DNA from 2 places in the Microbacterium lemovicicum genome. Region 1 is predicted to be linked to the other one. Evidence: predicted binding sites of a transcription regulator. Region 1 holds the regulator's gene; the other holds the start of a gene.

Region 1 (4,209 bases):
CGGAGTGGAACGCGATGGCCTCGAACGTGTGACGCACCAGCGAGCCGGTGAAATGTCCGCCGATGAGGTGGAACTCGTAGCCCGCAGGCTCGCCGTCGTGCACGAGGTACGGCCGACCGCTGAGGTCGACGACCGCCTGCGCGAGCGCCTCGTCGAGCGGCACGAGGGCGTCGCCGTAGCGCGAGATGCCGGACTTGTCGCCGAGGGCCTCTCGGAGGGCGTCGCCGAGGACGATCGCGACGTCCTCCACCGTGTGGTGGGCGTCGATCTGCGTGTCGCCGGAGGCGCGCACGGTGAGGTCTGTCAGCGAGTGCTTCGCGAAGGCGGTCAGCAGGTGGTCGAAGAACGGCACCGTGGTGTCGATGCGCGCGACGCCGGTGCCGTCCAGGTCGAGGTTCAGCTCGACGGTGGATTCGCTGGTGGCACGACGCAGCGAGGCCGTCCTGTGCGTGTCGGGACGGGTCATGAGGCCGATCCTACCGAGGCGAGGGCGTCGAGGAACGCGGTGGTCTCCTCCTCGGTGCCGGCCGTCACTCGGAGGTGTCCCGGGATCCCGATGTCGCGGATCAGGATGCCGCGATCGTAGAGTGCGCGCCAGGTGGCGGCCGGGTCGTCCACTCCCCCGAACAGCACGAAGTTCGCCCAGGACTCGTAGGGCTGGTACCCCAGGGCCGCGACCGTCGCGGAGATCCGCTCGCGCTGCGCGACGATCTCGTCGACCATCGACAGCATGACCGGGGCGTGACGCAGGGCCGCCGTGGCGGCCGCCTGGGTGAGGGCGCTCAGGTGGTAGGGCAGCCGCACGAGACGCAGCGCATCGATGAAGGCGGGGTCCGCCGCGAGGTAGCCGACGCGGGCACCCGCGAACGCGAAGGCCTTGCTCATGGTGCGGGAGACCACGAGACGCTCGCGGTCGGGCAGGAGCGTGACCGCCGAGCGCTCGTCGCGGGGGGCGAACTCCTGGTAGGCCTCGTCGACGATGACGATGCCGTCGGTCGCGTCGTAGACCGCCTCGATGACGTCCAGCCCCATCGGCGTGCCGGTGGGGTTGTTCGGCGCGCAGAGGAACACCACGTCGGGCCGCGCGTCGGCGACCTGGCGGGCCGCGTCGTCGGCCGTCACGACGAAGTCGTGCCCGCGGGTGCCGGCGATCCACTCGGCGCCGGTGCCGCGCGTGAGCAGCGGGTACATGGAATAGGTGGGCGCGAAGCCGAAGGCGGTGCGGCCGGGGCCGCCGAACGCCTGGAGGATGTGCTGGAGCACCTCGTTCGAGCCGTTGCCCGCCCAGATCTGATCGCGTTCCAGACCGTGCCCGAGGTAGTCGGCGAACCCCTCCCGCAGAGCGGTGAACTCGCGGTCGGGATAGCGGTTGACCTCGCGCAGTGCGAGGGCGATCGCGTCGAGGATGTCGTCTGCGACGTGCTGCGGCACCGGGTGGGTGTTCTCGTTGACGTTGAGGGCCACCGACAGCGGAGCCTGTGGTGCGCCGTAGGGCGTCATTCCGCGGAGATCATCGCGGAGCGGGAGGTCATCGAGACGAGCGGTCACCCGTCCCATCGTAGAGCCGTGGGCCTGCGCTCACTCCCCGGCGGCGTACTCGGCGGGCACCGAAAGCTTCTGGCCGGCCGTGAGCGTTCCACCCTCGAGGGCGTTGAGGCGCGCGAGGGCCGACACGACGTCACGGGGGTCGGCCGACGGTGCGATGTGCTGGGCGATGGACCACAGCGACTCGCCGGCGGCGACGGTGACCGTCTCGAACGAGCCCCCCGGCATTCCCGCGTCGGGGGTCGCGGTGGCGGCTGAGCCGCCCACGACGGCGAGGGCCAGGGCGGCGGCGGCGGGGAAGGCCGCCGCGGCAGCCAGGACCCGGCGGCCGCGGACGGTCAGGCGCAGACGCGTCGTGCCGGTCGAACGGACGGACGTCATAGCGATGGTGGTCATGGCTGCTCCTTGGGCGGGGAGAGGTTCGCATCCGGCACTCGGCCGGGAGTGCCGGATGCGAATCTCTTTTCCGAAGTTATCTTCGATCTTGTAGGGTGTCAAGCGCGTCGATGTCCGCGAATCTTTCGAACACGACACGCGGACGCCTTCAGCGTCGCGGGCCTGGTCTGCGGATACGGTTTCGATACGAGTAGCCCATCACCGACCTCCGACATTCGAAGACCGATGCGGAGGAGGGCCTCAGACAGGAGACGAAGATGACCGAGCCGGCACCGGCCGACGGAGCGCGCGACAAGCCTCAGACCCGCCGCCGCAAGAGCCTCAGCGACAAGCAGCTCGCCATCCTCGAGGTCATCCAGCGTTCGATCGCCCGCCACGGCTATCCGCCGAGCATGCGCGAGATCGGCGACGCCGTGGGCCTGAAGTCGCTCTCCAGCGTCACCCACCAGCTCAACCAGCTCGAGCTGAGCGGCTACCTGCGTCGCGACCCCGGCAAGACGCGCGCGATGGAAGTCCTCATCGACCTCCCCGGCACCTCGACCGAGAACCCCGCCGACACCGCCCCCGCCGTCGGGGACGCCGCCCTCGTGCCGCTCGTCGGACGCATCGCCGCCGGCATACCGATCACCGCCGAGCAGCAGGTCGAGGAGATCTTCCCGCTGCCGCGTCAGCTCGTCGGCAAGGGCGACCTGTTCATGCTGAAGGTCTCGGGCGAGTCGATGATCGACGCCGCCATCTGCGACGGCGACTGGGTCGTCGTCCGCTCTCAGCCCGACGCGGACAACGGCGACATCGTCGCGGCCATGCTCGACGAGGAGGCGACGGTCAAGACCTTCCGCCGCCGCGACGGACACACCTGGCTGCTGCCGCGCAACTCCGCCTTCGAGCCCATCCTCGGCGACGAGGCCACCGTGCTCGGCAAGGTCGTGGCGGTCCTTCGCGCCATCTGAGCCGCCGCCGCGCCGGTCGCCCGCGGACGCGTCCGCGCCGCCGCGTACGGTGGACGGGTGACTCAGACACTCCCCTACGGATCCTGGCCGTCGCCGCTCTCCGCCCGTGACGTGGCCGCCGGCTCCCATCCGGTCGACGCCGGCCGCTACGTGGGCGACGACATCTGGTGGCTCGAGCGTCTGCCCGCCGAGAACGGCCGGTCCGCGGTCCGACGCCTGACCGCCGAGGCGGCGGCGCGCGGAGGCGAACCCGAGACGGTGCTGTCCGCCCCCTGGGACGTGCGCAGCCGCGTCCACGAGTACGGCGGCGGGGCATGGACGACGGATGCCACGGGGTCGCTGTTCTTCGTCCACGGCGGCGACCAGCGGGTGTGGCGGGGCGGCGTCGGCCTCGAACCCGTGGCCCTGACGCCCGAGGATCCTCGCGCGCGGTACGCGGACCTGGTGCTCGCGGCCGGTCGTCTCCTCGCCGTGCGGGAGGTGCACGCCGGCGAACCCGTCCCGCAGCGCGACATCGTCGCGATCCCGCTCGACGGCTCCGGGTCGGCGGACCCGGCGTCTCTCATCTCCGTCGTCGCGGGCAGCGACTTCCTCGCCGCGCCGCAGGTGTCACCGGACGGGCGGCGGCTCGCCTGGATCGCGTGGGATCATCCCGACATGCCCTGGGACGCCTCGGAGCTGCGGGTCGGCGATCTCGATGCGGACGGCACCGTCGGATCGTGGCGGACCCTGGCGGGAGGAGCGGGTGTGTCCGTGCTTCAGCCCGAGTGGGTGTCCGACCGGGAGATCCTGCACTCCTCCGACCGCACGGGGCGGTGGAACCTCGACCGCACCGATCTCGACGGACGATCCGTCGCCGTCGCGCCCGCGGATGCCGACACCGGCGGCCCGCTGTGGAACCTCGGCGCCCGCTGGTTCGCGCCGCTCGCGGACGGGCGCGTGCTCGCCGTCCGCACCGACGGCGCGGACGTCCTGGCCGTGCTCGACGGCGACGACGTCCGCGGACTCCCCGCCGACGCGTCCTCGCGTCTTCTCCTCGGTGGCGTCCACGGCACCCGCGTGCTGTTCAGCGGCTCCGGGTCGAGCACGCTCGGTGGCCTGTGGGAGGTCGATCTCGACGATGCCGCGCCCGCACCGCGGCTCGTGCGGGGCACGGTGGACGAGGCTCCGGATGCCGCATGGCTGCCCGTCGCGCAGGAGCTGACCTTCGACGGCGACCACGGTCCCGTGCACGCGTTCGCCTACCCGCCGACGAACCCCGACGTCGCCGCACCGGACGGCGAGCTGCCGCCCTACCTGCTGCTGGCCCACGGCGGCC
Region 2 (4,209 bases), 1.0 Mb from region 1:
CGTCCGGCGACAGCTTCCCCTCGGAGTACAGCATCATCGCGCGATCGATGTAGGCCCACAGCACGTCGACCGTCGTGGCGACGTCCGCGATCTTGAAGCGCGTGTTCTGGAAGTCGATCACCGGCTGGCGGAACGCCTCGCGGCTCGCGGTGTACTCCAGGGTCCAGTTGAGCGCGGCCTCGGAGGCCGCCGCCGCGGCGACGCCGATCGACAGCCGCTCCAGCGGCAGGTTCATCATCAGCTGGACGAAGCCCTTGCCCTCCTCGCCGCCGATGAGGTTCTCATCGGGCACGAAGACGTCGCTGAAGCTGAGCTCGGCGGTGTCGTGACCGGCGAAGCCCATCTTGTGGAGCTTCTTGCCGTGATCGAACCCGTCCATGCCGTTCTCGAGGATGAGGAGGCTGAACGCGTCAGGCCTGTTGCCTTCGCCGGTCTTGACGAACGTCACCACGATGTCGGCGGTCTTGCCGGAGGAGATGAACGTCTTCGCACCGTTGACGAGGTACCCGCCGTCGACCTTCTTCGCCGTCGTCGAGATGCCGCGGAGGTCGGAGCCCGCGCCCGGCTCGCTCATCGCCAGCGCGCCGAGCACGTCGCCCGTCGCCATCCCCGGCAGCCACTTCTCCTTCTGCGCCTGCGTGCCCATGTGCACGAGGTACGGCACGGCCAGGTCGTCCTGGATGCCGAAGGCGCCCGCGAGCGACCCCGCACCGGCCTTGATGATCTCCTCGTTGACGACAGCCCGGAAGCGGTAGTCCTGCAGCATCCCGGCGCCGCCGAACTCCTCGGGAACCGACAGGCCGATGATGCCCGACTCGCCGGCGGCCTTCATCGTCGCGCGGTCGATCTCGCCCGCCGCATCCCACTGCTCGCGCTTCTCGTTCGTGACGAAGCGCTTGACGAACTCCTTGACGACCTCGCGGAACGCCTCGTGGTCCTCGTCGTAGATCTCGCGGTCCATGCCCGGTCCTTCCCTCCCCGCCGCGCGGAGACATCTCGGTGGCGGAGGCCGGAACGGCCGCGGCGCCTGCGGCGATTCTATGTCTCCGAATCGATGGACGAGCCGGGGAAATGGCATTCCATCCCACTCATCGTGGGACTGGGTGTCGGGTGTCGGTGCTCAGTACGTCGGCGCCGCGGGCAGCCCGAAGAACTCCTCCAGGCTCAGCCAGCCGCCGTCGTGATAGGCGCGCGCCAGCTCCGTGCCGATGTAGCGCAGGTGCCAGGGCTCCGGGATATAGCCGGTGGTGTCGGTGCGTCCCGCCTCGTAGCGGACGATCCACCCGAATCGCCAGGCGTTGGCCGCCGTCCACGCGCCCTGCGGAGTCGCGGCGAGGTCGTCCAGCGTGCCGCATCCTCCGCCGTCGCACGCCACGACGTCGGCCGCCAGGCCCGATTGGTGCTCGCTGTATCCCGGACGGGCGACCGATGCCTCGACCTCCGGTCCGCCCGAGCCGAAGTTGTTCTGCTGCGTGATGTAGGAGCGGTAGCCGCTCTCGAGGGCGATCTCGCCGGCGCCCTCCGCCGCCGCGGCGGCGACCAGCGCCGACAGGGCGGCCGCCGCATCCGATCGCAGCGTGCCGCCCTCGATGCTGCGCACACCCGCGGGCAGCTCGCGCGGCGACGGCTCGTAGTCGACCGGCTGGAACGGGCGGGTCTTGTTGACGACCGTCCACACGTGCCCGGGATCGGACAGCGACACGCACGGCAGCGTTCCGGTGGCCACGCCCTGGCGCAGCCCGTCAGGACCACCGGCGGCGACGATGACCGCGGCGTCGTCGCCGGCGGCCAGCTCGGCGGTGACCGTCGCGTCCGCGCACAGGTCGACGGCGGCGACGGAACTGCCGACGATCGTCGGGGCGGGGAGGGCCTCGGCCTGCGGGGGAGCGGGTGAGGCGACGAGTGCCGACGGCGTGGCGGTGGACGCGGATGCCTCGGCCACCGGACCGGCAGTGAGCACCGCCGATACGGCGACGGTCGTGCCCACGACCAGGGCGACGGCCATCGCCAGCGCGAAGATCAGCCGCACCCGGGCGGCGCGGCGTCGGCGGGCGGCGCGCTCGACGTCACGCGCGGGAGGGTGCGCGCGACGAGAGGTGCCAGCGTGCGGATCGGGTGCCGTCACGCTCCCATTGTGAACGCCGGGACGCGACCGCGCGATCGGGCTGGCGCGAGCTTCGACGCGCAGGCCGACGCGCTTGACAGACATTCGTACATCTGTTCGTATAGGTCCATGCGTTGGCAGGGACAGGAACTCGGGGTGCCGGATGCCGCCGCCCTGCCCGGACTCGAGCGCATCGACGGTCTCGTGCGATCGGTCACGACGCCCGACTTCGCCGGCATGACCTTCCACGAGGTGATGGCCAAGAGCGCCCTCAACAACGTGCCCGGATCATCGGGCATGCCGTTCGACTGGACCGTGAACCCCTACCGCGGCTGCAGCCACTCCTGCGTCTACTGCTTCGCGCGCGGCACGCACGAGTACCTCGACCTCGACGCGGGACGCGACTTCGACTCGCAGGTCGTCGTGAAGGTCAACGTGGCGGAGGTGCTGAGCAAGGAGCTCCGGCGCCCGTCGTGGCAGCACGAGCCCGTCATGCTCGGCACCAACACCGACCCGTATCAGCGCGCGGAGGGCCGCTACGCCCTCATGCCCGGCATCGTGTCCGCGCTCGCGGAGTCGGGCACCCCGTTCTCGATCCTGACCAAGGGCACGCTGCTGCGGCGCGACCTGCCGCTGATCACCGAGGCCGCGGCATCCGTCCATGTCGGACTCGCGATGTCGATCGCGATCTTCGACGACGCGCTCCAGCACGCGATCGAACCCGGCACGCCGTCGGCGAAGGCGCGCCTCGACACGGTGCGGGCGGCGACGGAGGCGGGGTTCCGGGTGACGGTGTTCCTGATGCCGATCCTGCCCCACCTCACCGACTCGGTCGCGGCTCTCGACCATGCGCTGGACCTCATCGCCGCAGCCGGGGCGTCGCGCGTGGTCTTCGGCGCGCTGCACCTGCGGCCGGGCGCGAAGCAGTGGTTCATGACCTGGCTCGAGCGGGAGCATCCCGACCTCGTGCCGGCGTACCTGGGGCTGTACCCGGGTGTGGCGTCATACGCGCCGAAGGGCTACCGGACGTGGCTGACCCAGCGGGTCAGGCCCCTCCTGCGCCGGCATCGCCTCGACGGATGGGCCGAGGAGGACGGCGCGCGGCGGGCGCCCTCGCCGGGGCTCGCCGCACGCACGGCGGCGGCCCGCGTGGTCACGACCTCGAGAGGTCGTACCGCGCAGACCGCCGCTCCGATGCTGTTCTGAGGACGTCGCTCAGCGGGTGAGCTCGGCGTCGGTCGGCAGGGTGCCGGCCAGCTCGTCGATCACGTCGTCGCCGACGCGGGCCTCCTCGAACGGCGCGTCGATCTCGGCGCGCTCGAGCATCTCGGTCATGCGACGGCGGCGCTGACGCGGGATCAGCGTGACCACGCGTCCGACCGCGCCCGCGCGACCGGTGCGGCCGGAGCGGTGCAGGTACGTCTTGTACTCGTCGGGCGCGTCGGCCTGGACCACGAGATCGATGTCGTCGACGTGGATGCCGCGGGCCGCGACATCCGTGGCGACGAGCACGCGCACGCGGCCCGAGGTCAGACGCTCGAGGTTGCGGGTGCGCTTGGCCTGGTTGAGGTCGCCGTGGAGGGCGACTGCGGGGATGCCGGCGTCGGCGAGGTCGTCGGCGAGCATCTCCGCGTAGGCGCGGGTGCGCGCGAACACGAGCGTCTTGCCGTCGCGATCGACGAGGCGGCGGAGGATCTCGCCCTTCTCGCGGTGGTCGATCACGAGCACGCGATGGTCGATCGTGCCGGTCTCCTGGGTCTCGCCCGCGACCTCGTAGACGGCCGGGTTCTCGAGGAACTCGTCGACGACGGCAGCCACCTCGCGGTCGAGCGTGGCCGAGAACAGCAGCTTCTGGCTGCCGCCGGGCGTGTGGCGCAGGATGCGCTGGAGCGGCTCGAGGAAGCCGAGCTCGCTCATGTGGTCGGCCTCGTCGATCACGACGACGCGGACGTCGGACAGGTCGAGCTTGCGCTGATCGATGAGGTCCTCGATGCGGCCGGGCGTGCCGATGACGATGTCGACGCCCTTGCGGAGCGCTCCGATCTGACGGCCCTGGGGCACGCCGCCGTAGATCTGCGTCGTGAACAGGCCCACGCTGCGGGCGA

The links. The regulator LexA, encoded in region 1, represses DNA repair genes until DNA is damaged. The targets are predictions, from matches to a motif close to TCGAACANNTGTTCGA.
Region 2: the regulator LexA is predicted to act here: its motif matches at 2,210-2,225, upstream of CVS47_RS00720 (Rv2578c family radical SAM protein).

Annotation. Positions count from the first base shown of each region.
Region 1 is NZ_CP031423.1:1,157,319-1,161,527, reverse strand. Features, by position in the region: gene hisB (imidazoleglycerol-phosphate dehydratase HisB) at 1-466, opposite strand, end outside; gene CVS47_RS05365 (histidinol-phosphate transaminase) at 463-1,557, opposite strand; gene CVS47_RS05360 (LysM peptidoglycan-binding domain-containing protein) at 1,579-1,941, opposite strand; gene lexA (transcriptional repressor LexA) at 2,199-2,891, shown strand; gene CVS47_RS05350 (prolyl oligopeptidase family serine peptidase) at 2,949-4,209, shown strand, end outside.
Region 2 is NZ_CP031423.1:146,013-150,221, reverse strand. Features, by position in the region: gene CVS47_RS00730 (acyl-CoA dehydrogenase family protein) at 1-961, opposite strand, end outside; gene CVS47_RS00725 (M15 family metallopeptidase) at 1,121-2,125, opposite strand; gene CVS47_RS00720 (Rv2578c family radical SAM protein) at 2,234-3,310, shown strand; gene CVS47_RS00715 (DEAD/DEAH box helicase) at 3,320-4,209, opposite strand, start outside.